2 regions of the Acetobacterium sp. K1/6 genome follow, and region 2 is predicted to be linked to the other one. Evidence: riboswitches for the same ligand, from Rfam matches in the RefSeq annotation. Region 2 holds a riboswitch; the other holds the start of a gene.
The links. Region 2 has a riboswitch for S-adenosylmethionine ahead of U2P91_RS09915 (homocysteine S-methyltransferase family protein). Riboswitches for the same ligand answer to the same signal wherever they lie in the genome.

Region 1: it holds a riboswitch for S-adenosylmethionine, as region 2 does, so the genes downstream of both, metK (methionine adenosyltransferase) here and U2P91_RS09915 (homocysteine S-methyltransferase family protein) in region 2, are expected to answer to the same signal.

The regions. Positions count from the first base shown of each region.
Region 1 is NZ_JAXQGA010000018.1:23,564-39,973, forward strand. It holds gene pyk (pyruvate kinase) at 1-1,457, shown strand, start outside; gene U2P91_RS14140 (hypothetical protein) at 1,519-2,649, opposite strand; gene U2P91_RS14145 (ATP-binding protein) at 2,630-4,438, opposite strand; gene U2P91_RS14150 (response regulator transcription factor) at 4,438-5,124, opposite strand; gene U2P91_RS14155 (tRNA 2-thiocytidine biosynthesis TtcA family protein) at 5,268-5,978, opposite strand; gene U2P91_RS14160 (small multi-drug export protein) at 6,129-6,614, shown strand; gene U2P91_RS14165 (Xaa-Pro aminopeptidase) at 6,630-7,811, shown strand; SAM riboswitch class I at 7,946-8,041, shown strand; gene metK (methionine adenosyltransferase) at 8,153-9,331, shown strand; gene U2P91_RS14175 (C-GCAxxG-C-C family protein) at 9,465-9,899, shown strand; gene U2P91_RS14180 (DUF308 domain-containing protein) at 9,939-10,553, shown strand; gene garR (2-hydroxy-3-oxopropionate reductase) at 10,785-11,681, shown strand; gene U2P91_RS14190 (four-carbon acid sugar kinase family protein) at 11,681-13,123, shown strand; gene U2P91_RS14195 (class II fructose-bisphosphate aldolase) at 13,125-13,979, shown strand; gene U2P91_RS14200 (cyclase family protein) at 14,069-14,743, shown strand; gene U2P91_RS14205 (TetR/AcrR family transcriptional regulator) at 14,985-15,602, opposite strand; gene U2P91_RS14210 (hypothetical protein) at 15,864-16,175, shown strand; gene U2P91_RS14215 (aldehyde ferredoxin oxidoreductase family protein) at 16,212-16,410, shown strand, end outside.
Region 2 is NZ_JAXQGA010000009.1:112,548-128,957, forward strand. It holds gene U2P91_RS09910 (ATP-binding protein) at 1-1,048, opposite strand, end outside; gene U2P91_RS09915 (homocysteine S-methyltransferase family protein) at 1,199-3,565, opposite strand; SAM riboswitch class I at 3,684-3,780, opposite strand; gene U2P91_RS09920 (UPF0280 family protein) at 3,843-4,619, opposite strand; gene U2P91_RS09925 (NIL domain-containing protein) at 4,574-4,978, opposite strand; gene U2P91_RS09930 (homocysteine biosynthesis protein) at 4,975-6,141, opposite strand; one part of gene prfB (peptide chain release factor 2) at 6,171-7,187, opposite strand; one part of gene prfB (peptide chain release factor 2) at 7,189-7,263, opposite strand; gene secA (preprotein translocase subunit SecA) at 7,290-9,800, opposite strand; gene U2P91_RS09945 (DUF5317 domain-containing protein) at 9,943-11,640, opposite strand; gene hpf (ribosome hibernation-promoting factor, HPF/YfiA family) at 11,887-12,420, opposite strand; gene cls (cardiolipin synthase) at 12,929-14,392, shown strand; gene U2P91_RS09960 (PadR family transcriptional regulator) at 14,520-14,852, shown strand; gene U2P91_RS09965 (DUF1700 domain-containing protein) at 14,839-15,429, shown strand; gene U2P91_RS09970 (DUF4097 family beta strand repeat-containing protein) at 15,430-16,386, shown strand.

The DNA of each region.
Region 1 (16,410 bases), on a different contig from region 2:
TTATCCAGGGTGACGAAAAACGTTTCAGTATTTCCCATGAAAATCTTCCCAATGAAGTATCGCCGGGATGTCGGATTCTCATCGATGATGGATTAATTCAATTGGAAGTGGAAGATGTTTTTAATAATGAAATGGTCTGCACGATTTTAAATGGTGGAACGCTGGGCAGCAAAAAAAGTATCAACCTACCAGGTATGAGCATTGAATTACCTGCTTTAACAGAAAAAGATCGCGGTGATATTATTTTTGGAATCCAGCAAAGAGTCGATTATGTGGCGGCATCGTTTGTGAGAAAACCCCATGATGTATTAGAGATCAGAAAGGTTTTAGAACGCAATGGCGGAGATTTGATTGACATTATTTCTAAAATTGAAAATCAGGAAGGTGTCGAGAATATCGACCGAATTCTTAATGTTTCCGATGGAATTATGGTTGCCAGAGGGGATCTGGGGGTAGAAATACCGGCAGAAGATGTACCACTGGTTCAAAAGAGCATTATTCGAAAATGCAACCTTGTTGGGAAACCCGTTATTACCGCAACTCAAATGCTCGATTCGATGATGCGAAATCCCAGACCGACCCGAGCTGAGGTCGGTGATGTGGCTAACGCCGTGTTTGATGGAACAGATGCCGTGATGTTATCAGGTGAAACAGCAGCGGGATCTTATCCGATAGAGTCGGTAAAAACGATGTTTAATATTGTCGTAAAAAGCGAAGATTCGGAAGAGTACGCCCGTCGTAAAAAACCGGATCATGGGGAACTGAGCATTACGAATGCAGTTAGCGAAGGGGCGTGTCAGATTTCTGAACAACTCGATGCACAGACTATTATCGCAGCCACATCCTCAGGTCATACGGCCCGGATGATCTCCAAATACCGTCCTGATTGCGGGATTCTGGCGGTTACTGATAAGGTGACAACGATTCGTCGTCTGGGCCTGGTTTGGGGAGTCAATTGTATTTACACGCCGGAATTTAAGGACACTGACAGTATGATTATGGATGCGGTAAAAAAAGCAATGGAGCAGGGCTATGTGCAATTTGGAGATCTCGCCATCGTTGCTGCAGGTGTGCCCTTAGGTGTTCAGGGAAATACCAATATGATTAAGGTGCATACCGTCGGAAATGCCATCATTAATGGGGTCGGCATTGGGAAAAACTCAGTGACTGGCCTTGCTAAACTCATTACTTCTGATAATCTGGATGACTTTCAGGAAGGTGATATTTTAGTGGTGAAAACCCTGACACCAGAGCTTAGTCAGATCTTACTGTTGGCATCGGCAATTATTACGGAAGAAGGTGGACTCAGTTCGGAAGGAGCCATTGCCGGACTTCATTATGATATTCCGGTTATTGTCAATGTTGTTAAAGCGTTGGAAATCCTTGAACATGGGAAACTTATTTCAGTTGATCCCATCCGTGGGGTTGTTTATCAGGGCCGGGTTCAAACGAAGTAGAATTAATTAAATACTTAATAAAAAGCGATTGGTATCATATGATACCAATCGCTTTTTGGATTCAGTCAATTTTATAGGTGAGTTGATAGGTTTGGGATAGTGTATGATCATCGGTTGAGTTAATACTGTTTGAGCTTTTTTCGACTGAGAAAAAAAGCATGGATTTGTAAGGGTGACAAATAATCTCTGAATTTACGCTAAGTGGTGCCGTGAGCTGGAGCGGATTTTTACCACTTGTATCCATGATCCAGATCGATTTGGATTGAGCATCAGAATTGGGTGTTGTCTGAGTAAAGACAATGCGCTCACCGTTTGGTGTAAAGCGGACTGATCCAAAACTACCGTCTGCGATACTGCTTGAGTTTGTCGCGTTGGTATCCCAGGTACGGATCGTTTGGGAGTCGCCGCCGTTTTTAACAAAGACCACTTGATTGTTTAAGTCGTTAATATCAAAACTGCTCACATTATCAGCAATTAGGGTGGAAGACAATTCAGAAGAAGCATCATCTAATTTTGCATAGTATAGATTCGTTCGTTCTTCATTCTGGGGGTCGGTTGCCATAAACACGACGACCTTTTCTTTATTGATATAGTCAACGGCCAGGATATTATAGTTGTTAAGAAGCTTATAAATCTGTCGATTCCCTTCACTGTCGGCCTTTACAATCTGACTTGTGTTATTGGCATAGACCACCTGGCCGGAATCGCCAATACCAAAGCGCTGGATAACATTTTCTTCCGGCAGGGAAATGATCCGGGTCGTGTTTTTGTTGACGTCCGACCAGACAATCTGAGTGTCGATGCTGCCCGTTAAGGGATCGACTAATTTTTCGGCATAGTAAATACCTGTGTCAAAGGTATCATAAAAGGCGCTCAATGGTCTTTTGTCAGAATTGACAAATGAGGACAACTGCATCGTTTCAATAGTATAGGTGTCAATATTATAGAAGGTCCCAAAAGTAAAAAGGATCAGATTATTTCCGCTATTGGTAATATCCTGTACGATTCCGGGGGCGATCATAGTATAAGATTGAATGCTAACTTGCTGTGGCAAAGGGTCATTTGAGGTTGGGTTATTTCGTAAAACAACCGGTACATTTACAGGAATAAAGAGGTTCTGGCAACCACTGGTGATAAACAAACTCAATAAAACAAAACAAAAGACAAGGACTCTATTTTTTGCTTTTTTCATCGGTTTCACCTCCATAAATTAAGACGGACAAAATGGGAAGTGTCACAATAATATTGGTCCCTTCGCCCACTTGACTGACAATGTCAATTTTTCCATCATGTTTTTCGACAATCTGTTTTACAATATAAAGGCCCAGGCCGGAGCCGCCTTCATCATAACCCCGGGAACGATCCTCTTCAACCCGATAAAAAGCATTGAAGATCCGTTTTTGTTCAATTTCTGAAATCCCCGGTCCATAATCGCGGATCGATACGACGATGTGATTATCCTCAATAGCTGAAATGACATCAATAATTTCACCACGGTTTGAATATTTGATGGCATTATGGATGATATTGATAAAGACTTGTTGGAGTCGGTCATAATCCCCCAGGATTTCAGGAAGATCTTCAGATACATAATTAATTTCGATATCGGATTGACTGGCCTTAATCTGCATTTGTTCAACCACCTCGGAAAGAAGCAAAACAATATTCAGGTTCGTTTTCTTAAAATCAAACTCAGCTTTATCAAACTTGTTGACGTTTAAAAGGTTATCAACGAGTCGCAGCAGTCGATGCCCCTCCCGATTGATGGTGTTCAGCGAGCGGTTAAGAATTTCCGGATCGGCGACCTGTCGGCGGGTGAGCATGTCGGTATATCCAATGATGGTGGTTAGAGGGGTACGCAATTCGTGAGAAACACTGCTGATAAATTTCCGCTGTTCTTCCTGAATATGGCGAGCAGCGGTCATATTACGGATGATGATCATATAGTTTTCTTCAAAACCCTTTTCCCGGATGGGACTGCCAATCAACAACAGATTCCGGTTGTTGCAGTCAATTTCTTCAGATATATGGTCTTTGCCGTTTTTAAGGCTGTCAAAAATATCCCGCAAAAAAGATTGATACTGAAAATCATAAATCGTTTTGGGGTTGCTCACATTAAAATAAGTTTTTATATAACTGTTTGAAGTGATAATATTACCGTTTTTATCAATCGCCAAAAGCCCATCATCGATGGAAGCCAGAACCCCGGCCAGCCGTTTTCGTTCTGATTCCAGTTGCAGGATAACACTGTTGATATTGGTAACCATGCCGTTAAAGGCATGGGTCAGATCCCCGATTTCATCGGTGTGTTTATAATAAATCGTTAAATTATAATTACCGTGATTGATTTCATTCGATATTTTAGTCAAATCTTTGATGGGCTGAAAAAAGTGCTTGGAAAAGGTCATGGTTACAAAAATCATAACCATCAGACCAATTACGCCACCAATCCCGAAAAGGATCCCGGCAATACGTAAAAAATTGTCCATTTCGTGCATTGAATCGATGAAACCAATGTAACCGACCACGGTATTATCAATTATAATCGGAGACGCAAAATACGCCATATGGGCATCATTAATGGACTTTAAGGTAAAAACTGATGCATTTTCAGCCACGGCAAGATCAACCTCTGTTTTTAGTGTATTGGTAAGGGTTGTTTCTTCAAGCGAATCGGCAATGCGATTTCCCATGTCATCAAAAAGCACGACCCGGTGATTTTTGCTTTCGGCGATGCTTTTTGAAAGATACAGACTATTGGTAAAAAATCGGTTTTTAAGGGAATCCGGGATCTGAACATTTTTTAATTCCTGACTGATCAGTAAGGTGGAGTCCTGGGCTGTTTTTTGCAAGGTGTCTTTTGTTTGGTTAATATAGTAGTAGGAGGTTCCTTGAAAAACACAAAATACAACAATTAAGAATGCAAAAGCAAAAAGTAGGATATTGTATAAGATCATTCGAACCCGATAGCTTAGTTGCATTAAAGTTTCCTCATTTTATATCCAATTCCAAAAACAGTTTGGATGTATTTATTGCCCTGGGTGTCAATTTTTCGTCGGATGCGCTGAACGTGCATATCAACTGTTCGGGTGTCGCCGTAATAATCATATCCCCAGATTTTTTCAAGTAGTGTATCGCGGGGGAAAACCTGCTCCAAATTGGAGGCCAGCAAAAAGAGCAATTCAAATTCTTTGGGAGTGAGATGGATCTCGTTTCCTTCTAACAAGACCATTCGTTCATCAGCATAAATGCTTAAGTCACCATTTTTTAACAGCGATTCCTGTTTTTGAGGTTCAATGGTAATTGTTGAACGTCTGAGATGCGCTTTGATTCGGGCGAGCAGTTCGCGGTTATCAAAGGGTTTGGTCAGATAATCGTCAGCGCCCAGTTCCAGCCCTAAGACTTTGTCAATGATATCGGTTTTGGCGGTTAAAAGAATAATTGGAACGCCCAATTGGGGAGACAGCTCCCGACAAACATCATAACCGTTTTTCTTTGGTAGCATAATATCCAGCACGATAAGATCCGGACGGACCGCTAATGCTTTTTCGACAGCTTCTATACCATCGCTGGCGGTTTCCACCTGATAACCTTCAAATTCCAGTTCCAGTTTTATTAAATCAACAATCGATGCTTCGTCATCGACAACGAGTATTTTCTCATTCATTTTCATACCTGCTTTCTTAGCTTACTATAATAAAAAATCATTAAAATTTCTTTAAGTTCCTGTAGACTGCCGAACCGATGCAAACAACATGATGTAACAATTGTTGGTACTGCGTGACGTTTTATCGATCGTTTTAAACCAGTTTAAAACCACAGATTCAATTGTTCCTTGTTTTGGATAGCTCCCAAAACCCGGTCATCCAGATCCGGGATGGTTTTGCGGAGGTTTTTAATCATCTGTTTGATGTCTTCTCGTTTGGTGTAGCCATTGGCGGGACAGGTGCTTTGGATTACCGGCAGATCTTTCATTTCCGGGTCTCCGATAATGTCCCGTTCCTTAACAAAAATTAAGGGACGGATCAGGGTGATGTCTTTTCGATCCAGATAGGTCACCGGTGAAAAGGTGTTAATCCGGCCTTCGTAAAACAGGCTGAGAAAAAAAGTCTCGATGGCGTCATCGGCATGATGGCCCAGGGCGACAGTTCGGCAGCCTTGCTCGATGGCCAGATCATGAAGAGCACCACGTTTCATGCGGGCACACAGTGAACAGGGATTTTTTTCCTGTCGTTCTTCAAATATGATCGGGCCGATAGTGGTTTTTTTGATGGTGTAGGGAACCTTTAGTCGGGCACATAAATCCACTAATGGGGTCAGATCCATGCCGTCAAAGCCCATATCCAGGGTAATCCCTTCCAGTTCAAAGGGGACTGGCGAAAAGTATTGAAAGCGTTTCATGGCATAAAGTAGTGCCGTGCTGTCTTTTCCTCCGGACAGACCAATCGCAATGCGGTCTCCGGGTTTGATCATCTGATATTTTTCAATACCCCGGCGAAGGGGACCAAGAATTTTTTTCATGGTGTACTCCTGTTTTCATTTTGATGCTAAAGTAAAGCGTCACGTTTCAGCACTTGTCAAAGTCTTTCATAAAAGGTACAATATAGTCTTAATGGCTTTCTATAGTCATTCTAACACTTAACAGAAGAGATTAAAAGGAGATTTGTTTAAATGAAACAGGCAATTATTAGTTTTTTGGCATTTTTACCGGATTGGCTGGAAATCATTGTCATATCTGCCATTCCCATTGTTGAACTAAGAGGTGCCATTCCTCTGGCAATTTTAGCTTATGATATGCCCTACCTGCAAGCCTATTTATTAGGTGTGCTGGGGAGTATTATTCCGGCACCGTTTATCTTATTGTTTATTCCAGCCATCCTGAAATGGATGTCGGGAACCAAGGTTTTCGGGAAGATGGCGAATTGGATTATTGCCAAAGGAATGAAAAAATCGGATAAATTGACGAAGTATGAGTTTTGGGGCTTATTTATCTTTGTGGCGATTCCTTTGCCGGGAACAGGAGTTTGGACCGGGTGTCTGGCTGCTTCACTGATCGGGCTGGATTTTAAGCACAGTATGATTTCGGTAGTTCTGGGTTCAGCAACGGCAGGTATGATTGTTACCGCATTGGTGGCAGCCGGCCTGTCGTTATTTTAAATAGTAGGAGAAGTGATGGCACTATCACAGCATTTTTATCAACAAAACAGAAAGAAACTGGCAGACAGGCTGGCGAACAACAGTCTTACCATTTTATTTTCAGGCCGGGAAATAGAGATGACGGCGGATGCCAGTTATCCCTTTTTTGCCAACAATAATTTTTATTATCTAACCGGTATAAGAGCGCCGGAGGTGGTCCTTGTGATAATAAAAAACCATCATAATGACTGCGCTTATCAACTCTTTATTGACTCGGCCGATCCATTAAAAGAAAAATGGGTGGGTAAAAAGATCAATCGCGATCTAGCAAAAGCGGTTTCAGGCATTGATGAAGTTTATTATGTTAAAGATTTACCTAAGGAGATTGCCCGTGCAGCAGCGGTTCAAACCGTCTATTTTGATTTTAAAACGCCTAAACATCAGAGTTTTAAAACCACCGATGAGGGGCTTAAAAAGATCTTAAAGCAATCCGAGTTAAAGGATCTTTATCCCATTTTAGCGGGCTTGCGACTGATTAAGAGCGAGGAAGAAATGCGCGCCATCGCGAAAGCCAATGCGGTTACAAAAAAAGGCATCGAAGAAATGAAGGCATTCATTAAATCCGGTACCTACGAATATGAGCTGGCTGCTTTCTTTGAATATTATGTAAAAAAAGAAGGAACTGAGGGATTGGCCTTTGAAACCATTGTCGCATCAGGACAAAACGCCACCGTTTTGCATTATGTGTCCAATCACTGTCAGTTAAAATCAGGGGATTTGGTTCTCTTTGATCTGGGCGCCAGAGTGGATGGTTATTGCGGCGACTTAAGTCGGACCTTTCCGGTCAGTGGAGAAATGTCTAGGCAGCAGGAAAAGCTCTATGAAATTGTGGAAGCCGTTCAAAAGGAACTGATTGTCGCCTACAAACCGGGTGCAGTGATGAAAGATTTACAGCAACTGACGAAGGAACTGTTTCTGGAGAAATGCTGTCGTGCCGGTTTTGTTCCCGAAAATAATGATATCACAGAATTTTATTATCATGGGATTGGTCATCCGTTGGGTTTGGATACCCATGATTTGCGACCGGAGGGCGATTTAATTTTGGTACCGGGAATGGTAATGACGGTGGAACCGGGTTTATATCTGGAAAAGCTTGGCATCGGCATTCGGATTGAAGATGATGTGGTGATAACGGATGACGGTTGTACCGTCTTATAGTTAAACACCTCTTATCGTTTAAAACAAAGAGCTTTGAATCAAACGATAAAACGAGCGGAAAACTTTAGTCGTAAATAAAGTACTTGACAAAAAAAATAATGATGTGTATGATAAAAAAAAAGTAATTGAATATTTACCTATCCAGAGAGGTGGAGGGACAGGCCCGATGAAACCCGGCAACCAGCGTATGTATGGTGCCAATACCTGCGATATTTTCGCAATGATGGGATTTAATGTGAACATTAGCCTCGTCGTTAGACGAGGCTTTTTCATTATCAACGTTCGTGATTATCATAAAAGCGATCAGGTAAATGGACATTACATTAAAAAAGGAGAGCAAAATGAAAAAATTATTTACCTCAGAATCGGTGACAGAGGGCCATCCCGATAAGATTTCTGATCAAATTTCCGATGCCGTTCTGGATGCCATTTTCGCACAGGATCCGATGGCTCGGGTGGCCTGTGAAACACTGGTAACAACTGGTTTGGTACTGGTTGCCGGCGAGATTACGACGTCCTGCTACGTGGATATTCCTAAAATTGTCCGAGCAACTGTTCGTGAAATTGGCTATGATCGGGCAAAATATGGTTTTGATTGTGATACCTGTTCAGTCGTTACAGCCATTGATGAGCAATCAACCGATATTGCTATGGGTGTGGATGAAGGACTGGAATCAAGAAAAGGTGAATCAAGAGAAGCTGATCTGGCTGCTGGTGCCGGTGATCAGGGGATGATGTTTGGCTTTGCCTGCAATGAAACCCCGGAACTTATGCCATTGCCAATATCACTAGCCCATCAACTGGCCAAACGACTCACCGATATCCGCAAAGAAAAAATCGTTAACTATTTACGTCCGGATGGAAAAACCCAGGTAACGGTGGAATACAATGATGGGGTGCCAACACGGATTGATGCCGTGGTTATTTCTACTCAGCATAGTACCGATGTTTCTTCAGAAACCATTGAGAAGGACATGATTGAAAAAGTAATTAAGGTCGTGATTGATCCGGCCTTACTGGACGCCGATACGAAGTATTTTGTTAATCCCACCGGGCGGTTTGTCATCGGCGGACCACAGGGCGATTGTGGTTTAACCGGTCGTAAAATTATTGTCGATACCTATGGTGGCTATGGCCGTCATGGCGGCGGGGCATTTTCGGGAAAAGATCCCACAAAGGTGGATCGCTCTGGAGCCTACGCAGCCCGACACGTGGCCAAAAACATCGTTGCCGCCGGCCTGGCAGATAAATGCGAAGTGGAACTGGCTTATGCCATCGGGGTGGCCAAACCGGTTTCAATTTATGTGGACACCTTTGGCACCGGAAAAATTGAAGATGACAAGATTATTGCCTTAATTGAAAAACATTTTGATCTCAGACCAGCCGCGATCATTAAAAACCTCGGTTTAAGAGCACCCATTTACAAACAAACTGCGGCCTATGGTCATTTTGGCCGAACCGATCTTGATCTGCCCTGGGAACGACTTGATATGGTAGAAAAACTGAAAAGCAGTTTATAGAATTTATTAAATCAAAAAAACCATCCACTTCATCAATTTTATTTAGCTAAATGGGGTGCATCGTGGTAAAATAATCTTAAGTATAACGACGATGTATCCCAGCTATAACGCTAAAAACAATGAGGAGGAAAAGATGGAGAAATATGTTGAGATTTATAATGCTTTTGGAAAAGACAAACCAGTTGAAGAACAACCCCAGTATCATATGAATTGTGCCGAGGTACTGCTTCGTTCGGCCAATGAAAAATATGATTTAAATCTGCGGCCGGAAAGCTTTCGGATGCTGCAGGGATTTGGGGCCGGATTTTATTCTGAGAAAACCTGTGGCGCCTTTTCGGGATCATTGGCAGCCCTGGGCGCTTTATTCACTGAAGAAAGACCATCAGACCAGGCTAAAATGACGCGAGCAGCAAAGCTTTTAGTCGAAGAATTCGAGAAAGAGTTTGGCAGTCTGGATTGTGATTATATCAAAAAACATCATCGCGATGAAGTAGCTGCCTGTAACCCGGTTAAACTGCGGGCCGGCCAGGTCTTTGATCGGGTTGTGGCAGCACTGGAAAAAGAATAATGATAAAAATAACCACAAAGAAATGATGGAGGTTATCATATGAATCAAAGTGAAGCGAAATCTCTGGGCATTGATATACTGGAACGGTCTTATGGTAAGTGGTGGCTGATGTTGCTGGATGGGTTGTGTTTTATTGCCCTAAGTATTTTTGCGGTATTCTTCAGCAATCATGCGATCACCCTGCTGGTTTTTACTTTTGGGGTTTACCGTGGGATCATGGGAATTATATACATTGTCTCAGCATTGATCATGCGGTATAAATATGATGCCAATATCGGTTTCAGTCTGACAAGGGGAATCTTTGATCTGCTCATTGCCGCTGTCTTCTTACTGGTTCCCAATGTGATTGTAGCATTTTTTATCATTATCATCGGCATCTGGGCCATCATTACTGGAATTTTTCTATTGATTGTTTCGGCAAATTCGGGAAACGTGGGTAGAATTGTTAAAATCGTCATGGGCGTGGCATTGATTGGGTTTGGCATCTACGCTTTTATTAATCCGATGGGCCCGGCAACCATTATCGTCATGCTTGTTGGTGTTGCTTTTGGTATATTCGGTTTATTTTTGGTAATCCAGTCGATCGGTATGAAACGAACGTATACCCAAATCAAAAAAGTCAAAAGAGGCTATGAGGATTATCATATTGAATAATATGGCGAAATAATAGCGAATGATTGAGCAGCTCGGGTGAGAAGAACCGGAGCTGCTTTTTAGATACAAAAAATGGAATGATGTTTTGAATATATTTTGCTTGACAAAAGATTAAAAAGCTCATATTATAAGTGTAAAGGGTTCCAAATGTAGGACGTTATCTGTTTGTGCGGTTTGGATTTTTTTAAAACAACTAAATGTAGGATGACCTACTAAAATGAAAGGCTAGCGATGAATAAATTAACAGGTTTTATAGGGCTAGGCATTATGGGAAAACCCATGGCCAAATGTCTGTTAAAAGGCGGTTGTCGGCTAATGGTCAATGATTTGGATAGCAGGGCTGTGAATGAACTGGTCACATTGGGGGCGATTTCAGGATCTCTATCTGAAATTGGGGAACAATGTGAAGTTATCTTTACAATCCTGCCAAATGGTAGTATCGTTCAAGCTGTTTTATTCAATCAGGGGGGTGTTTGCGACTCCATCAAAACGGGCAGTGTTATTGTTGACATGAGTTCGGTCACGCCGGTGGAATCACAAACCTGCGCAACGAAACTTGAAAAATTAGGCATAGATTTTCTGGATGCACCGGTAAGCGGCGGCGAACCAAAGGCCATTGATGGCACCCTGGCGTTTATGGTTGGTGGTGAGAAAGAAGTGTTTAATCGAATCATGCCATATTTCGAGATGATGGGTTCGTCGGCCTTGCTGATAGGTGGCACTGGAAGTGGTTCAGTGACCAAACTGGCCAATCAGGTTATTGTCAACTTGAATATTGCGGCCGTATCCGAAGCGCTGGTGATGGCAACCAAGGCCGGTGCCGATCCGGAGCTGGTTTATCAAGCCATTCGTGGCGGGTTAGCAGGTAGCACGGTTTTAGATGCTAAAGCGCCGTTGATGATAGACCGAAATTTTGTGCCGGGGGGGAAAATATCCATTAATTTAAAAGATATCAAAAATGTTATGGCTACTGCCCATGAAATTGACGTGCCCATGCCGATGAGCAGTCAGTTGCTGGAAATCATGCAGGCCCTCAAGGTTGACGGTCATTTAAATGACGACCATGGTGGAATTGTCCAGTATTTCGAAAAGCTGGCAAAGGTGGAAGTAAGAAGAAAGGGTGAGTGATGATGCGCACAGTTGATAGAATAGATTCTTCAATCCTGAATTCATTTAAAAACGTAGATGAAAAAATAGTCACCAACCGGTTGAATGAAGCACTCAAGACCTTGAATAAAAAAGTAGTGGTTTTAGACGATGACCCCACGGGAATTCAAACGGTTCACGGTATTTCAGTTTACACGGACTGGAGTGTGGATAGTATCGAAAAAGGATTCGCTGAGGATAACAGCATGTTTTTTATTCTCACCAATTCTCGGGGCTTGACAGTCGAAGAAACATCTGCTGTTCATCAGGCGATCGCCGAGCGGATTTTAGCGGTTTCAAAAAAGACTGGAAAAGAGTTTATTCTGATCAGTCGCAGTGATTCCACCTTGCGGGGACATTATCCGCTGGAAACAAAGTTGTTGAAGGAAACCGTTGAATCCGGTTCGGATCAAAAAATCGACGGCGAAATCATTTTTCCCTTCTTTAAAGAAGGCGGACGCTTTACCATCAACAATATCCATTATGTTCAGGAAGGGGATGTTCTGGTACCGGCAGGAGAAACTGAATTTGCCAACGACAAATCTTTCGGATATACGTCTTCCCATTTGGGCGAATGGTGTGAAGAAAAATCAGGCGGAGCCTATCAGGCCGAAACGGTCACCTTTATTGCCCTTGACGATTTAAGAAAAATCGAGTTCGATAAAATTACTGATCAGCTTTGTAAGGTCGAGAATTTTAATAAAATAGTTGTCAATGCCATTGATTATGTTGATGTAAAAATCTTTACGATTGCCTTTGTCGAAGCAATAAAACGAGGCAAGACATTTATCTTCCGCTCAGCAGCTGCTATCACCAAAGTACTGGGAGGAGTTCCGGATAAACAACTATTAACGCATGACGAATTGATCCTGACCGAGAATAAAAATGGCGGAATTATTGTAGTCGGTTCCCATGTCAATAAAACAACGGTTCAGTTGGAAAATTTGAAAAGTTCAGAAAAGGACATCCAATTTGTTGAATTCAATCAACATCTGGTTTTAGAAGCCGGCGGATTGGCTAAAGAAGTCAAACGCGTGGTGGCCTTGGTTGAAGATTATATCAAATCGGGAAAAACTGTGGCTGTTTACACTAAACGTGAGCGGTTTGATCTGGATACTGATGATAAAGATGCCCAACTCCGGGTTTCAGTAGAGATTTCTGATGCAGTCACCAGTATCATTTCTAAACTGACAGTGCGGCCAAACTTTATTGTGGCAAAAGGCGGGATTACCTCCAGTGACATTGGTACCAAAGGCTTGACCGTCCAGAAAGCGATGGTGATGGGTCAGATCAAACCGGGCATTCCCGTTTGGACGACCGGTGAGGAAAGCAAGTTCCCGGGATTGCCCTATGTTATCTTCCCTGGTAATGTCGGGACCGAAACAACCCTGAAAGAAGCAGTTGAAGTGCTGATGGGTGAATAACGTGCTGGTTAGTTTGAAGGAATTACTGAATCAATGCAAAAAAAACAAAACAGCTATTCCGGCTTTTAATGTATATAATTTAGAAACCATTCTGTCTGTTAATCAGGCAGCAAATAATTTGAATCGCCCGGTCATCTTTTCATTTGGCGAAAGCTATCTCGATGATCTACCACTAGAATTAATAGCCCTAAACATTCGGTTTCTGGCTGAACGCTCACAGCAGCCGATGGTCTTGCATTTGGATCACGCCAAAAATATGTCAACCATTACAAGAGCGATTGACTGTGGATTTACCTCGGTAATGTATGACGGTTCACATTTAAGAATCGAAGAAAACATTAAAAATACCCGGGCAGTGGTTGAAATTGCCCGGGAAGCCAAGGTCAGTGTTGAAGGGGAACTGGGCTATATGAACCCTGAAGATGGTTCTCAAAATGATGAACCCAGCAGTGCTGAGACTTCGGAGTTTACCCGGCCAGAGCTGGCGCTAAAATACGTCACTGAAACTGAGGTTGATGCCCTGGCTATTGCCATCGGCAATGCTCATGGTCTGTATCGGGGCGAGCCGCACTTGGAGTATTCAGTGTTGGCGGAAATTGCAGCACTCACCGATATACCACTGGTGCTGCACGGGTCCTCGGGAATCCCCGCGGAACAGATTAAAAAAGCCATCAATCTTGGTATTTGTAAGATCAATGTCAATACTGAACTGGCATTGGGAGCGGTCGAAAGCATCCGGCGAAGTATTAAAATAAGCCCCGAAGTCAATTCATTGCGTTACGAAAAATTGATACGTCAAACAAAAGCGGATCTGGTTCTGCTGATTGAAGAATATCTAAAACTAACAAGCAACTAACGATCTGAATGGGAAATCACTGCAGGGCTTTCCTAAAGATATAGATTTAAAAATTAAAAATAAAGATTAATCAGTGAAAGGTGAAAATTATGAACATTTTTTTATCATACCCATTGGACCCGAAGGATCTGGCCTGGCCAGGAGAACCAACCGTTAAGGTGCGTCAAGCAACCCAAATTGGCGTTGATGCTCTTCCCTTCAACAGTTTTATGAGCGAATTGCCGAACCACTGCGGCACCCACTATGATGCCCCAAAACACTTTAATCCCGATGGCCCAAGCATCAACGAATTACCGATGGAATACTTTGTCTTTAAAAATGTATTGCTTTTGGATATTCCTAAAAAAGCCTGTGAAGGTGTGACGGTTGAAGAATTAAAAGCTTACGAAGAAGAAATCAAAAAAGCAGACCTTTTATTGATTCGGACCGGCTTTGACAAGGTACGAAAAACATCCCCCGAAACTTATCAAATGGAAGGTCCCTTCCTAACGCCGGAAACTTGTTTATATATGGTCAATACCTTTAAAGATCTGAAAACGGTAGGTTTTGACTTTTTAGCCATTGGTTCGCCCTGTAATGATCTGGCAGCCCCAGCCCATCAGAATCTTTTAGGATTTAACACCGAGAAATTCATTACTGCCATTGAAGATATGCACCTGGAAGTGCTGGGTGACAAAAAAATCAATTCGATTACAGCTGCACCATTGCGGATTGTTGGCTTGGACAGCAGCCAGGTCAGCGTCATTGCCGATATCGAAGACTAGAAAAGAGAATAGAAATACTTGCTGACGATGTGAAACATCGTCAGTTTTTTTGATTTTATTGACTTGTCTATGGGGAATTTAGTCATTGAAAAAGATTGATAGAATCAGTATTCACTTGAATGAGAATGAAGGTAAATTCGGTTTTGGAAAACTGATTGAATAATTTATTCTTATATTTATCAAATTAAAAAGATACAACACGGTTATTCTGCCATGACGTATCTTTTTTGTTTTTTGATATTTATATTGAATTAAGATTTTGATTAACCTTCTGCCAAAGATTCCGGTATTCTGGCGCAATATCATAAAGATCTTCAAAGACCGGGAAAGAGATCGCTTTTACATCAAAATTGCCTTCATTGGCACACCATTGATAACCTAAGCCAATCGAAAAGTTTATCATCATAAAATACAGTTTTTCTGGCGTTAAAGGACTTCTGATAATTTCCTGACTTTGACATTGCTTAATCGGGTTGAGATACCAGGTATCGGCCCCAAAGGTATCGTCGAAACTTCCTTTATTTTCATCCAAATTGATTTTATAGACCTGTTTCACCACGTCGCTTCCAGCCTCCACAATCATATTAAGAAACAATTCATGAACAATCCATAAACGTTCAAGGTCATTTTCTGCAGATAAAATAATCGGGATATAGTTTTCATGTAAAACAATAGCTTTATCAAAAAATGAAGAGATGAGGTCATCTTTATTTTTGAAGATATTATAAAATGTACTACGAGAAACCCCAGATTTCTCGCAAATTTCATTAATGGAAATCTGATCGTATCCCTTTTGATTAAAAAGTGCTATGGCAGTATCCATGATGAGATTATAATTATTTGCTTTATCTTTGCGCATGTTTAGTTCCTTCCAGAGCGTATTAGTTTTTTATTTTTCATAAATACAAGAAGTTGATATCAAGTTGCATAACAAAATTATTATACAATACTTTAGTAAAAAAACAATATTAAAAAAATTGTATGAAATATTAAAAATAATTATTGACTAAATAAAATACATGAAGTATTATAATGGACAAGTGTATCATAAAAATATACAAGTGTACATGTTAAGTTTGCTAAAGTCGATAAGATTTAAATACGAGAGGAGTGAAAACGGATGAATGAGATTGAAAACCTGGAGAAGCAGTTAAAAGATTTGGAACAGGAATTGATGCGTGAAGAATGTTATACGATGTTAACGGATTATATATTCTATTTTAATCTGGATAAGAAAAAAGAATTACAGTGGACAAAAGATGAAAACGTTTTAGTGATGATGGATCAAATCAAACAAGTGGTTGATGCTGAAAAAAATAAATTGAGCAAATATTATGAGATTAAAAGTGAGTATTCACATGCAAATGGCGGATCTGCTCATGGACACAGTCATAGCCATGGAAATAGTCATAACCATCATGAGCATAGTTAAGGTGAAGAATAATTAATAGAAACTGAGGTAATAATAATGAATGCATCGATGGGAAAGATTCTAATTGTTCATTTAGATACAGGCGAAATAATCGAAGAAATGGTGTCGGAATTTGTTTGCCAACAGGTGCTTTCCGGCGTAGGGATCGGCGTATCCCATTTATTAAAACACATTCCGGCAGATGCTGATCCGATGGGACCGGATAATGTGCTGGGGTTTGTCAGCGGCCTGCTGA
Region 2 (16,410 bases):
CATCACCTTCCATAATCAGATCGATTTCTTTGGCATCTTTGTCGCGATAATAATATAAAAATGATTCCCGCCCCTCATTTTGAAAACTCTTCTGAATTTCGCTAACGGCATAGTTTTCCAGGAGAGCGCCATTACTCGCACCATTCATAGCCGTTTCGACACTGCTCCATTTTGTCAGATAACAGACTAATCCGGTATCATAAAAATACAGTTTTGGCGTTTTAACCGTTCGTTTTAAAACATTATTTGAATAAGGGTGCAGATAAAAAATAATCCCCAGGGTTTCTAAGATCCGCAGCCAGTTTTTTGCCGTTATCTGGTCAATGTCACAATCATCAGAAATCCCCTTGTAATTCACCATTTGAGAGGTGCGGGCTGCCACTGCGGTAATAAATCTCAGAAATTTAAGCGAATCGATGGAACCTGATAAATCTCTTACGTCCCTTTCCAGATAGGTATTGATGTAGCTGGAATAAAAAATATTGCGATCCTCATATCGCTTACTGACCAGGGCCGGCATCCCGCCGCGAAATATCCGGTTAAAAATTTGCGGCGTACTGACTGAGCCGATACGCTTCTGCCGTTCATACAAAACCTCAAAATCCAGGGTAAACGCCCCTTCTGGCTGATGATAAATTTCCTGTTGCGAAAGGGTTGAAAGATGAAGCAGCGCCACCCGCCCTGCCAAGGATTCTTGGACCCCACTCATCAGCTTAAAAAGCTGGGAGCCCGTCATCCAAAAATCACCGGCCTTATGATTTTGATCAATACTCATTTTTATATAGGTGAAAAGCTCTGGCGCATACTGAACCTCATCAATGAAAACAGGCGGTTTGTGAAGTTGAAAGAACATCGCCGGATCTGACTTGGCCAATGATCTTTCATTAAGATCATCCAATGAGACATAATGTCTGCTTCGACCTTCAATCCTTATGAGTTCTTGCAGCATGGTTGTTTTTCCAACCTGACGGGGACCGGTAATCAAAATGGCCGGATATTGCTGATTTAATGAGAGAAACACATGCTCCATATTTCTTTTAATATACATTGCTACATTACTCCTTTCGGCTAAAATATATCACACCCCTATTTTAGCCGAAACGCTGGCAATAATCAAGCATGCAAGCAAACTCTTATTATGTATTGATATGGTCTTTAAAAACGGCTGAACCAAAATGATGGTTCAGCCGTTTTTATTTCATTCAAATACTATTTTGGCAATGCTGGCGCCTTCCCGGGCATCTTTGCCATAATAATCGGCACCGATGGTCTTGGCATATTCGGGGTTTAAGACCGCCCCGCCCACCATAATCGTGGTGGCCGGGCAGCTGGCCTTGATTTCTTTGATGATTTTTTCCATATTTTTAACGGTTGTTGTCATCAGGGCACTAAGACCCACCAGTTTAATGTCTTCAGCTTGAATGGCCTGGATAATGGTTTCGGCCTTGACATCCTTGCCAATATCGAGAATCGCGTAGCCGTAGTTCTCTAAGATAACCTTGAGAATATTTTTTCCGATATCATGAACATCGCCCTCAACAGTGGCTAACACAATCTTTCCTTTGACCACCTGAGCCTGACCGTCCCTGGCCATGGTTTCTTTGATGACTTCAAAGGCCTTTTGAGCCGTCTCCGCCGCAAAAATCAGATGGGGCAGGAAGCATTCTCCGGTTTCGAAAGCATCCCCCACCGCATCAAGGGCGGGAACGATTTCGTTGTTGACAATATCCAGCGGTTCTCGGGTTTTTAGCAGAATGGCGGTGGCTTCTGCCGCCTGATCGGTAAGTCCCTGTTCAATGATCTCTTTTAAGCCCAGGGCGGCTCGCTCCGTTTCAGATTTGGCTTCGCCAAAGCTGCTGTCTTTATAAGCGTTGGCATAAGCGATGCATTGACCATCCAACCCCCAGAGCGCCCGAAATGCTTTAATGGTGTCCATCATTTCTTTATTACTGGGGTTCATTATCGGGGTGGTCAGTCCCGCTTCCAGCGCCATGGCTAAAAAAGTCCGATTTAAAAGTTCGCGGTTAGGCAGCCCGAAGGAAATATTAGAAACCCCCAGCACCGTTGGCACCCCCAGCTCAGCCCGCAGTTTTTCCAGGGTTTTGATGGTTTCCCGGACTTCCTTCTGTTGCGCCGAAGCGGTTAACACCAGGGCATCAATAAGAATATTTTTTTTACTGATGCCGTAAGATTCGGCCGTTTTGATGATCTTCTTGGCAATGGCAAAACGATCGGCTGCCAGACTGGGAATACCGGTTTCATCCATGGTCAGTCCCAGAATAAGGGCACCATATTTCTTAGCAATTGGGAAAATCTTATCCATCGATGATTTTTTGCCATTCACCGAATTAATAATCGCTTTGCCGGGATAGCTTCGCAGTACCGCTTCAATGACTTCCGGATTGGAGGAATCAATCTGCAGCGGACAATCCACGAGTCGGCTGATCGTATCGACTGCCTCCTGCATCATTGTTAACTCATCAATATCCGGTAAACCTAAATTAATATCCAAAATACCCGCCCCGTCTTTTTTTTGATCAACGGCCAATTGGGTTACGACTGCGAGTTCACCCTGACGCAGGGACGCCTTAAGCACCGGGCTCGTGGTGGGATTAATGCATTCGCCAATAATATCGATATCCTCGCCTAAGATAATGGTCTTCGTGCTTGAGGATACGGCGGTAAAACTTTTTTGCGTTACCGCATAAAGGGGAAGATCTTTCGTGGCCTGCTTCATTTTTTTGATATAGTCTGGCGTTGTGCCACAGCAGCCCCCCAGAATTACGGCGCCCATTTCCGCAATTTGGGTCATATAATCGGTAAACTGGTCGATGGTGATGTCATAGACGGTTTTGCCGTCTTTCATGTGCGGCAACCCGGCGTTGGGTTCCACCATAATTGGTACCGAGGCATAATAAACCAGATCTTTAATAATCGGCAACATCGCATCTGGTCCAGTCGAACAATTAATGCCAATGACGTCGGCGCCAAGTCCTTCCAGGATGGCAACTACTGTTAAGGCATCGCTACCGGTTAAGGTTCGGCTATTTTCCTCATAGGTCATCGATACAATTACCGGCAGATCCGACACTTCTTTAGCGGCTATCAGGGCCGCCCGGGCCTCGCAGATATCGGTCATGGTCTCAATGACAATCAGGTCCGCACCGGCCTTATCACCGGCCGCAACCACCTCTTTGAAATAGTCTACAGCCTGGTCAAAAGACATTTCGCCCAAAGCCCCGATCAGGGTTCCCAGAGGACCCACATCCAGGGCCGTAAAATCCGGATTCAGGGATTTGGCATTTTTTACCCCAACCGTAACCAGTTGTTCCACCGAGTAGCCACTCCCCTTAAGTTTATAACCATTAACCCCAAAGGTATTGGAAAGAATAATATTGGCACCAGCATCAATGTATAATTGGTGAATTTCTTTAATTAGTTCAGGATGGGTCAGGTTCAGGGCTTCTGGCACCGGACCGATTACATCTAACTGGTTCTGAAGCAAACTTCCCATGGCACCATCGAGATAAAGCCGTTTCTTTTTGAGTATTTCTTTTATATTCAACGATCTGTCCTCCTATTTAAGAATCTTACTAACTTACTTACCCATTAAACCCCAATATCCTCTCGATTTTAAAACAAAGAAAACCTCGTCGGTGACGAGGTTAATGTTCTGCATTAAAATCCCATCATGGCAAAATAAACTGCCGGTATTGGCACCGTGCTTTCGCTGGTTGCCGGGTTTCATAGGGCCTGTCCCTCCACCTCTCTGGATAGGTAAACTATTGAGTTACTTTTTTTAGAATAATACCCTTAATTCTTTTCTTTGTCAAGCACTAAATTCAGCACAACTCAATCTCTCCCCAGGCACCCAGTTGATCTTCAATGACAATAAGAACGCCTGCAATTTCGGGAATACCTTTGACCCAGGCGATTCCATGTGCAACATCAGCTGGTTTTTTAATGCGGTTGCACAGCGCCGTCGCCACAGCATCAGCCAGGGGAATGTCGGAACTGATGATGGTAACCGCATCAGCCTTCCCAAAACTCAAGGAATGACCCATGATCCCGGATGAAGTGCAAATCCCCAGCGGGTTTTCGCGGGGTTTTATTTTTATACCCAAATCCGCAAAGTGAAGATTTCCGGTATGAAGGGCAATTCGCCGTTCTTTTTTTGTCTGAATAAACAGATCTCCACCGTTTTCCACCACAATCTCGGTTGAATAGGATTTTAGCATCCTGCCGATATACTTTGAGACAGCACCGGCCACGGCTGCCATCGGTCCTACCCCGGCTCTTTTCCCGGCTGTTAACATATCCGAAACAATCGGGCTTGCACAGGGATTTAATGTCAGCGGTGTCAGTGACGGTATAAAATCCGGTTCGTCATTATTGTAGCTAGCAATGTTTTGGCGCAGCCTGTGAAGCTCAGTTTTTACGGCTTCGGTTAGTTGAGGGGTCACACTGCCGTGATCTACCCCAATAAAAAGATCGGATTCAAATTCGAGGACCTGGAAATAATCCAGATCCTCGGCTTTCATCACATTTCGATAGGTTCGCGGTTCAAACATCCTCAGATCAGGGCGTGTATGGCCCGCATTGGACAGGCTTTTACGCATAGCAGACATTCCAGACACTTGTCATCGTGATGGACTAGCGACCAGTCCTCGGTCATTTCAAGTGCTCCGACCGCACAGACCGCGGTGCAAGCGCCACAGGCAACACATTTGTCCGGATCAACCTCGACCACTGACTCGATGTCTCTGACACCAATCTGGTGTTCTCTTAAATAGATAATCCCAGCTTCTATATCCGCCTCTTTGCCTTTTATTTCGAGTAGCAAGGTTCCTTTGATATTATCGTCAATAAAGGCTTTCAGGATATTAAAATCGAGATTATAGGTTTTAATCAGCTCCATCGCCATCGGCTGACCGGCAGACTTTTGTGGGAAGGACAAGAGTATTTTTTTTGTCATCATCGGGATTCTCCTTCCTTGATCAAAAGCCCCTTAATAGTATTTTCCATGGGAAAGCTCAAAATCGGTTCCTGAAGGAAAAACTCACCTTTTTTAATCCAGTTGCCCAGTTCTGCGGCGATTTCTCTGGCCATTTTCAGACTGGAAAGCGGTGAAGTCTTGATGATCTTACCATTAATATCCACTGATCCGCTCCTCAGCTCAGCATAGCTTACTTTTTTTAGATTCGGTTTCGCTTTTTTGGGGACACTATAGTCAATCACATTGGTATAAAGGTCTTTATTTTCCACCGCAACATAGGACATCATTTCCTCATTGAGAATCGGAATCGGGATGCCTACGCCGACAAACATCGAGGTGCCATAGCCTTCATAAACCGCACCCCGAATATATTTGGGATTCATTTCTTTCATGTTCCCAATTAAGGCCAGGGTCGCACCGGGAGTTTGGGGATAGCCCTTTTCGTCTCGCGGACAAGCAGTGTTAAATTGAGTCCCCATCCAGGATACATGGCCCTGAGCGCCGCCAAAAAAGATCCGGGTTCCCATACCGATGGTCTTAAGCAGGGGATCATTGAGGAGGGGACTTAATTCCCCCGCAGTGCTATAGGTGATGTTTCCCATATTCGGTTGTAAAATACCCATATAGGTATAAATCCTCCGGCTGGAGCCATTAATCGCGGCATTATAATTCTGATAAACATTTCTGGGATTAAACAGATAGGCTTCATTCAAATCTTCCAGTTTCACCCAGGTATCCAGTTCTTTTCTGGGATAACAATCTGTTCCTTGAGACTTTGCCACCAGGTGAACTTCTTTTCCGGCGATCAGGTCATGAATCACATGAGCACCACCATATTCAATGCCTTTATCCCGGGACGGTTGGGTTGCCCCCAGATAGGTATCCACTGCGGCCAAACCGCCGTATGCTTCAACCCCATTAATTTCTATCTCACCCATCCGAATAGGCGGATCCGAGTGACCAAAATTAAGAAAAGCCCCAGATGAGCACATCGGACCGAAGGTGGCAGTTGTGACCACATCCACATAATCGGCCGCTTCTTTGATGCCCCGTTCTTTGACAATTTCAATGACTTCTTCTGCCGTGACAACCACAGCCTCGCCACTGGCGATTTTTTTATTTATTTCCTGATAGCTCTTTGCCATTTTCCCCTCCAACAATTCTTCTAAACTTGTTATATCATCGTGTTCAGATAAGCGTTCATAAAGCCGTCCAAATCGCCGTCCATAACGCTACCGACATTGCCTACTTCGACATTGGTGCGATGATCTTTGACCATATTGTAAGGATGGAACACATAAGAACGAATTTGACTGCCCCAGGCAATCTGACTGTAGTCTCCCTTGATGTCATCGATGTGATCCATCTTTTCCTGTTCCATGATTTCTACCAGCTTACCTTTTAGCATGTTCATGGCGACCTCTTTATTCTGATGCTGAGACCGTTCATTTTGACACTGAACCACAATTCCGGTTTTCAAATGCGTTATCCGAATGGCGGAATCCGTGGTGTTAACGTGCTGCCCGCCGGCGCCACTGGAGCGGAAGGTGTCAATCCGGATATCTTCCGGCAATATTTCAATTTCCACCGATTCATCCACCTCAGGCATCACATCCAGCGATGCAAAGGAAGTATGGCGGCGGCCGGATGAATCAAAGGGTGAGATTCGTACCAGTCGATGCACGCCCCGTTCGGTTTTTAGATAGCCATAGGCATTAATTCCTTCAATCAGTAGGGTAACGCTTTTAATCCCAGCGACATCACCAGGTTGAAGATCCAGGGTTTTAACCTTGAATTTTTTCTTCTCTGCCCATCTTGTATACATTCGCAAGAGCATTTCGGCCCAATCTTGAGACTCGGTTCCACCAGCCCCGGGATGTAGCGAAATGATTGCATTGTTACTGTCAAATTCACCGGAAAGCAGGGTCTCAGTCCGAAAATTGTCGAGATTCTCGTCAAGTTCCCGGATTGATGCACTAAACCCTTCCAGCAACTCCCCATCTTCTGCCAGCTCCAGCATGACCATAATATCATCCAGCGTTTCAGCCAGCTCATTATAATGATCGACCTTTAATTTAATCAGCTTCTGCTCTTTTAAAACAATTTGCGCACTTTTTTGATCATTCCAGAATTCGGGATTCTCAGTTTTCTTCTCTAACGCTTCCAATTCTTTAACAAGCCGTGGCAAGTCAAAGTGAATTCCCCATTTCCTTAAGTTTTATCGCCATTGCATTGATGATTTGTTTTTCTTCATACAAATCCATCATCACGATCACACCCCTTCTATTTATTTTTATGCACCACAGCATTTCTTGTATTTTTTTCCACTGCCACAGGGACAGGGATCATTTCGGCCAACCTTATTTCCCGCACTGGCCGGTCCTGTTGGTTTTCCCTCGATTTCATTTTCATTGGTTTTCAGTTGACTAAAATCCACCGCTTTGGTCGGGGTCTCTTCTGGTGTCGCTACCTGGATATTTAGATTAAACAGGTATTTTACCGTATCTTCCTGAATTCGCATGATCATGTCATCAAACATGTCAAAACCCTCTTTGGTGTATTCCTTAACGGGGTCGTTCTGTCCATAGGCGCGCAGTCCGATTCCCTGTTTTAGCTGTTCCATATTGTCGATGTGTTCCATCCAGGCACCATCGACGCTTCTTAACAGAATCATCCGTTCAATGTTCTGAAGCTGTTCTTCGCCCAGTTGTTCTCTTTTATCAGATAAAACCTGATGACAACTTGCCAGGATGGATTCCACCAAAACTTCCTGACTGTCGGGTTTTTCCGGAAGATTGACCAGTTCTTTTGGCAATACATTGGCTTCTAGATGTTTATGAAGCCCTTCCAGATCCCACTCATCATAATATTGGCCATCGCCAGTATACATGCCGACATAAGCGTTAATCAACGTTTCTGTCATACTCCAGATTTCATTTTCCATGTCTTTTCCGTCAATTACCTGTTGTCGCTGTTCATAAATCAGCTCACGCTGGCGGTTCATAACATTATCATATTGAAGCACGTGCTTACGAATATCAAAGTTACGACCTTCCACCCGTTTCTGGGAGTTTTCAATCCCTCTGGTAAGCATTTTATTTTCAATCGGGGTTTCTTCATCAAGACCAATCGATTCAACCAGGCCCTGGATTTTTTCCGAGCCAAAGACCCGCATCAGATCATCTTCCAGTGAGACAAAAAATTGCGATGAACCGGGATCGCCCTGACGACCTGCCCGACCACGGAGCTGATTATCGATCCGGCGACTCTCATGACGCTCGGTCCCGAGAATATGAAGGCCACCCAATTCGATGACACCTTCGCCCAGAACAATATCAGTCCCACGACCAGCCATGTTGGTGGAAATGGTCACCGCATCTTTTTGACCGGCGTTAGCGACAATTTCAGCTTCTTTTTCTAAGAATTTGGCATTTAAGACATTATGCTTAACCCCGGAACGTTTGAGATAGGTGCTGAGCAGCTCTGACTTTTCAATCGAAATCGTCCCGATCAGAATCGGCTGACCAGTGGCATGGCGGCGTTTTACCTCTTCGGTCACGGCCAGATACTTCCCTTGCTCACTTTTATAAATTAAGTCATTAAGATCTTCTCGAATCAGCGGCTTATTGGTCGGAATGGTTAAAACATTAAGATTGTAGATAGTCTGGAACTCATCTTCTTCCGTTTTGGCAGTCCCGGTCATCCCCGAAAGCTTATTAAACATTCTAAAATAGTTCTGAAAGGTAACGGTTGCCAGGGTTTTGGATTCCCGGTTAACCTTGACATTTTCCTTGGCTTCAATCGCCTGGTGCAAACCATTCGAATAGCGGCGTCCCGGCATTAACCGTCCGGTGAACTCATCGACAATGATGATTTCGCCATCCTTCACCACATAATCCCGATCTTTAAACATCAGGGTATTGGCATGAAGAGCCTGGTTGATATGGTGGGAAATTTCCATATTTTCCATATCCGCCAGATTCGTCAGGTTAAAGTATTTTTCTGCTTTGATGACACCTTCATCTGAGAGCATCACTGATTTAGCTTTTTCATCCTTGATATAGTCATCAGCCTTCAGGTTTTTGGCAAAGCTATTAGCTAACGCATAAAGCTTGGTGCTTTTATCCCCACTACCAGAAATAATCAGTGGTGTTCTGGCTTCATCCACCAACACGCTATCCACTTCATCGATAATCGCATAATTAAGTTCCCGTTGGACCTGCTGAGCCTTGACTGAGGCCATATTATCTCTTAAGTAATCAAATCCAAATTCGTTGTTGGTTCCATAGGTTATATCACAAGCGTAGGCGTGCTGCTTTTCCGCAAATGATAAGCCATGAACAACCAGACCCACTTCAAGTCCTAGAAACTCATGAATTTGACCCATCCACTCACTGTCACGCTTAGCCAGATAATCGTTGACGGTGACAATATAAACACCTCGACCACCCAGAGCGTTCAGGTAAGCGGGCAGCGTTGACACCAGGGTTTTACCTTCCCCAGTTTTCATCTCAGCGATATTGCCTTCGTGAAGGGCCATCCCCCCCAGCAGTTGAACTGGAAAATGTTTCATACCCAATACTCGGGCACCGGTTTCACGAACGGTGGCAAAAGCATCCACCAATAAATCATCAAGCGTCTCACCCTGAGCCAGTCGTTCTTTAAGTATTGATGTTTGACCTTTTAACTGCTCGTCACTCATCGCCGCGAAACGGCTATCCAGCTCCAGAATCTGATCCACCTTTTTTTGCATGCGCTTTAGTTCTTTTTTATTGCTATCAAATATTTGATCTAAAATTCCCAATCCATTCACTCCTTTGTCACTTTACTTACTATAATTATACACTAAATTTTATTATAGCATACTCTCTTTAATGAAACTTTATATAATTTAAAAGGAACTGTATTTTTTATACAGTTCCTTTTGTTTTATTTATGATCATCGCTTATTTTTTCTTTCGCCAGAAGGCCACATCTTTGCCGTCAAGCTTTAGTTCAACCAGTTCATAGCCCGCTCGTTTTCGTTCATCGACGGTTTGCTGAAAATCTTTTCGTTCATCATCATCCATGTCGGCCAGCATTTTTTCCTTGTCTTCATCGGTGCTTTCATAGACCCGTCCGACCACCGGCTCGGTAACTTCTTCAATCTCCTTCAAGGGAATACCGACCTCATCTCTGGGTGTTCCGTTGATCAATATTTCGGCTTCCTTGCTGGTTTCTTTCATCAGTTGTTTGCGTCGTGCGACTTTTCGTTTTTCATCTTCCAGATTCAGTCGCTGCCAGACGTTTAGCATTTCATCTTCAGAAAATTCCAGATCTTCCTCGTCTTTTCCTCTTACGCCACTATCATAGGTACTGTTTTCACTGCGCAAAACAAAGGGTTGGTCAAGATCGGTCAGTTTAAAACTCTCAACAATTCTCAAGTCCGATTCCGGTACCGGATGCGGTTCACCATCGGGATCACTCAGCGATTTTGCTACCTTATTGAGCTCAATTTCGCGCATTTGCAGAATCAGTCGTTCTTTTTCAACGGCCAGTTTTTCTTCGTAATATTTTTTTGTGAAGAATCCCGCATCATCACTATTAAGAATTTCTTCCATATCAGCGGCTTCAAGTTCTTTATCACCCTTGACATAGGTTCCAACTTCCTGGATATTGCTGATAATCTTGGTGCTGCCGTCATCCACCGGTTCCATAACCCGGGTTTCCTGGGCATCACTATTACTGATAACAATTTCTTCGGTTTCGGTTCCAATTCCTGAATCCACCCCATCCAAATCGGCTGGAATCAGTCTGGTTTGCTCATCGCCGTTTATTTCTGCCGTTTGGCCGGAATTAAAACCTTCTGTTGGTATAACCGTGGTGGCATGTTCATCCCGGTCCCCACGAATACCGCCGGTTGCGGCCATATCCCGGTAGTAATAATCATCCTGATCTTGCGCATCTTCCGGTTCATCATAACCTTCCTGAAAATGGTCTTGAGTGGATACCCGATCGATTCCGTTGTCTTCGTCATCGCCAAAAATGCCCTCATCTTCACCATGATCATTTCGCTCATCGTGCATGATTGAGGCTTTTTTGTTCATCACATACTGAATAAATCCAATTAATCCGATGACCGTTACAATTGTACCAACCGTAATTCCGGCTACTGAGCCATAAAGACTCATCACCAGGGGCACATAGGGTATTGGGAAAGGCAGGTTGATACCCAAAAACCATAACAGGGTATTGGGCTGAATCAATGAGTATATGGGACTCAGTCCCTGGGTGATCTGTTCCCCAAAAGCAGCCGGTAAAATATCAATAACGCCTTGCGCAACAGGCATGTGTCCGCCGTTAATAAAAATCACCACAAAATTGGCGGTAATCCCCACCGCCATTAAAATTACCCAGAAGTCATCCAGATTAAATACCAGCATAACCAGGATTAGAATATAACTGGCAAAATTGACAATCTCAAGATAGGGTTCAACCAGTGCGATACCTCCGGTGTAGATGTAAAGATGCAAGGCAATTTGCAACACCAACCCTAAAATTCCAACTGGCAACAAGGAAATTTTTCTGACTTTGAAACCATGGAGGCTTCCCCGTCGAATTTTTCCAATTAAAAAACCTAACATAATCGCAATTAGTATTAACATATTAGTTTTAACCCCACTATTTATTTATAATCATTTCTTAGGTATTCTTATCTATATAAATGCTTAGATAATAATGCATATAGATCTATTTTAAAACAAAAGAAAAGTTCTGTCAAAACTTTATGCCTAAATAATGTATAAATTTGAAAATAAATTGAATTTATAAAATAACATCATCAAAAACACCCCTTAAAACTATTTTTCAAGGGGTGTTTGTCATTATTTTCTCTTTTTCTTAAGTATTTTTTAGAAAGTTGGCTCGATCAAACCATAATTCCCATCTTTTCTCATATAGACAACATTGACATCATCGGTATCGCCATTAAGGAATACAAAGAAATCATGTCCCAGTAACTCCATCTGCAAGGTCGCTTCATCGACATTCATCGGTTTGACAGCAAATTTTTTGGTGCGGACAACTTTGGGTTGAAACACACCTTCGTCATCATTGTCCTCGATTCCTTCCAGATTAAATTTAGCGGTTTCATCCTGGTTCCGTTTTTGCAACTTTGTTTTATGTTTTCTGAGTTGACCCTCAAGTTTACTAACAACATCTTCAATGGATGTCACCATATCCTCAGATCTTTCTTCAGCTCTTAAAATTGTTTTTCCCACCGGAATGGTTACTTCCAGCATCTGATAGTTCTTTTCTTTGCTGAATGTAGCATACACTTCTGTTTCCTGACCAAAGTAGCGGTCAAATTTCCCCAGCTTCTTTTTTAATGTTTCTTTTAAACCTTCTGATACATGCATATTTTTCCCGTAAATTGTGAATCTCATAACGACAACTCCTTTCAAAAGGTCAACCTTACTCGTTTACACTTAATATAAAGTGTTTTTAAGTATATTTCTATTATACCCAATCGAATCCCCTTTAGTCAAAATCATTTGTGTCAATTTCTTGTCACAAAATATCATCTAAACAGAATGTAAAAAGGCTGTCTCAGTTGACCTGGTTTTTCCCCCCACACTCGCCAGCTGGAAGTTTAGCTCAGTGTTCGCATCACAACTCCTTCTCTCGGTCTACCCGGCTGGACTTACTTCTAAGACGCACTATGATCAACAACTCTCTATTGAGTTATCTTACGTGGATCGCTTGGCCTGCATCTGGCATCGACTTTCAACCACAAACCTGAGACAACGTCTATTATAAGATTGCGTTCCCAAAAATGTCAAGCGAAATTCGATACCATCGATATCAAGTGAATTTCGTCACCTTCTGCTGCAAGACTATTCCATTCATTACCTTTTATGTTATAATAGATGAAATAAACTTTCGGAGGTTTTTATGTTTTTGGGTATTGCCGCAATCTTAGCAACAATTATTTTTATCATCAATATAACGCTGACATTCACCATTATTTTTTTGGAACGAAAAAACCCTCAAAGCACTTATGCCTGGTTATTATTCCTATGGATGGTACCCATTTGGGGCTTTTTATTTTATATTCTCTTCTCGCAGAACTTAACCAAACGTAAAATTTTTAAGTATAACACCCCTGAGAATATTCAGTACCATCATTTGTTAAGACTGCAGCAACGGTCACTTTCCCGGATTATTGCGATCGATCCCGATAGTCCCATTGAAAAATACCGTCATTCCATTGAATTTCATTTAAATGTCAGTGAATCTATTTACACCAGTAATAACACGGTGGAAATTTTTACCGATGGAAATCAGAAATTTGATGCTCTTTTTCATGCCATGGAAGCCGCCCAATCATCGATTCATCTGGAATATTATATTATTAAAAACGATACCCTGAGCGCTAAATTATTTGATATTCTGACGAGAAAAGCGCTTGAAGGCGTCGAAGTCCGGCTGCTTTTTGATGCCATGGGCGGTCGTTATTTACCCCGCACGGTGCTTGATGGCTTTGAGGCCGCCGGGGGGAAAATCGGTATTTTTTTTCCATCCCGCTTTAAGATGCTAAATCTCCGGGTTAACTATCGCAACCACCGCAAAATTGTGATCATCGACGGTGTCACCGGCTTTGTCGGTGGGTTTAACATCGGCAACGAATATCTGGGCCTGGAGAAAAAAATGGGCTATTGGCGGGATACTCATTTGAAGCTTGTCGGTTCAGCCGCCTACGAGCTGCAGCATCGCTTTCTGCTCGATTGGCGCGCCAGTTCCAGTGAAGAGTTCCTCGCTGATGATCAAAAACTTAACCAATATTTCCCCACCATCCCCCAAAAATCCGGAGCTGGCATCCAAATTGTTTCGAGTGGTCCGGATAACATCAACCAGCAAATCAAACAGGGATTCCTACGGATGATTAATAACGCTGAGGATTATATTCTGATTCAATCGCCCTATTTTGTACCGGATGAAAGTATTCTGGAGGCTTTAAAAATTGCCTTGTTGTCCGGTATTGATGTCCGGATTATGATACCTAATAAGCCGGATCATATTTTTATTTACTGGGTCACCCTGGCCTATGTCGGCGAACTGATTGAATATGGGGCCAAGATTTTTATTTATGAAAATGGCTTTCTTCACGCCAAAACCATTGTGGTCGATGATGCGCTCTGTTCAGTGGGCTCCTGTAACTTTGATATCCGCAGCTTTCGGCTTAATTTTGAAACCAACGCCTTTATTTATGACCGTAAGGTTGCGATAAAACTTAAAAATATCTTTGTTGAAGATATTAAAAAATGCACCTATTATAACAAAGAACTCTACCGGAACCGCAGCCGACGAGTCAAGGTTAAAGAATCGATTTCGCGACTGTTTTCGCCTTTACTGTAGAGTCAACTACTATTTTCCGTTTTTCATCCCACCAGCCGTTTTTTAAAACAGCTGGTTTTTTTTGCCAAAAACGATTGACAAAAATATACTATGCATTGTATAGTATTATGTGAAAGGGGGTATCTACTTGGATATTCAATTAAAACGGGGGTTACTGGAAATTTGTGTACTGACGGTACTCAATCGGGGCGATTCTTATGGCTATCAAATCATCAAAGATGTGAATCCCTATATCGAAATCTCCGAATCCACCCTTTATCCCATCCTGAAACGACTTGAAACAAACCAGTGCCTGCTGGTTCACGCTGTTGAACATAATGGCCGACTTCGAAAATACTACAAAATAACCGCAACCGGTCGTCATCGAATTATTGAATTTATTGACAACTGGAAAGAGGTCATGAGTGTATATAATTTTATTAATGAAGAAATGAGGAACCATAGCGATGAACAAATCTGAATTTTTATTAAGTTTGACCGATAAGCTTGACCCATTACCCCAACATGAGATCGAAAAAACCCGGGGTTTTTATGCCGAAATGATTGATGACCGGATTGAAGATGGCATGAGTGAAACGGAGGCCGTCGCCGCCATTGGTGATATTGATACCATTATCCAGGATACTCTGCTGGAACAACCCTTACCGGCTCTGATGAAGGCCAAGATCCAGCCAAAATCCAGCTTAAAGATTTGGGAAATTGTCCTGATTGTCCTGGGCTTCCCGGTTTGGTTTCCCTTGCTGGCTGCTTTCTTTGTTGTCATTCTTTCTGTTTATCTCTCGGTTTGGGCGGTTATTATATCCCTTTATGCAACAGTTGCTGCCTTTGTGCTCGGTGGCCTGGCCGGGATTTTTAGCATCTTTTTTGCCCCGTCTTTTGTTTATGGACTGTTTGTCCTTGGTTTATCCCTTGCCTGCCTGGGCATCGGCGTTCTATCCTTTTTCGGTGTCACAAAACTATCCCACTGGTTGATCTTGCTTACCCGAAAATTTCTACGCTTTGTTAAATCATTATTTATTAAAAAGGAGGTCCTGTAAATGGAACCAATCAAAAAAATAATCATGCTGACTGCCGGTGGTTTAATTATCCTCGGATTTATTATTGCCATGGCCGCTTTTGCCCTGGGCGGATTTAACTGGAGGACCTTAAACGCCAGTCTTCCAGACGAGAAAAAAAGCTACACCTATGATCTGGCCGGTGTTTCAAATCTAAGTCTTAGTGAATTGGACACTGACGTAAAGATTGTGGGAATCGATGGCGATCAGATAAAAATTGAATGCTATGAGAACGAAAAGGATTCCTATACCATAAAGCTGTTGGAAAATGGTAATCTAAGCATCGATCGTTCCCTGTTTAAACATTGGTACGAACAGATCGGTTTTTTAAATTTCAACCTGCAAAATAAAAAAAGAGAGCTGACCGTGGCCATTCCCAAAAAGTTCAGCGGTGAACTTGAAGTTTCCACCGTCAGTGGCAATCTGATCGTGTCCGACCTTGATCATTTAAAGGATGTTAATACCAGCACCTCTGCCGGACAGATCGACCTGAAAAACCTTAGTATCGCCCAACAACTTGCAGCTTCCACCATCAGTGGTAATCTTGATCTCAGTCAGGTCAGTGCCGGCGGCAACCTGGAACTGGGAACCGCCAGCGGAACGATCCAGGTAAGTCAGGGAAAAACGGACGGATCCCTGTCTGCTTCCTCCCTAAGTGGTGCCATGAAATTTGACGAAACCACCATTGCCGGACCGACCACCATAGAAAACAGTAGTGGCAATATCCAGTTTAATAAGCTATCCGGTCATGATTTTTACTTCTCCAACTTAAGCGGCAATATTCGCGGCAGTCTTCTTGGTGATCCTGCCACCTATACCATCACCGCCGACAGCCTCAGCGGCAAGCAGAATCTCCCCAACTTTGGAAACGGAAAAAATAGTCTGGAGGTCTCAACCGCCAGCGGCAATATAGATATTGAGTTCCTGCCCGTTAATTAAACTATTTCCATTTCGCAACCACAA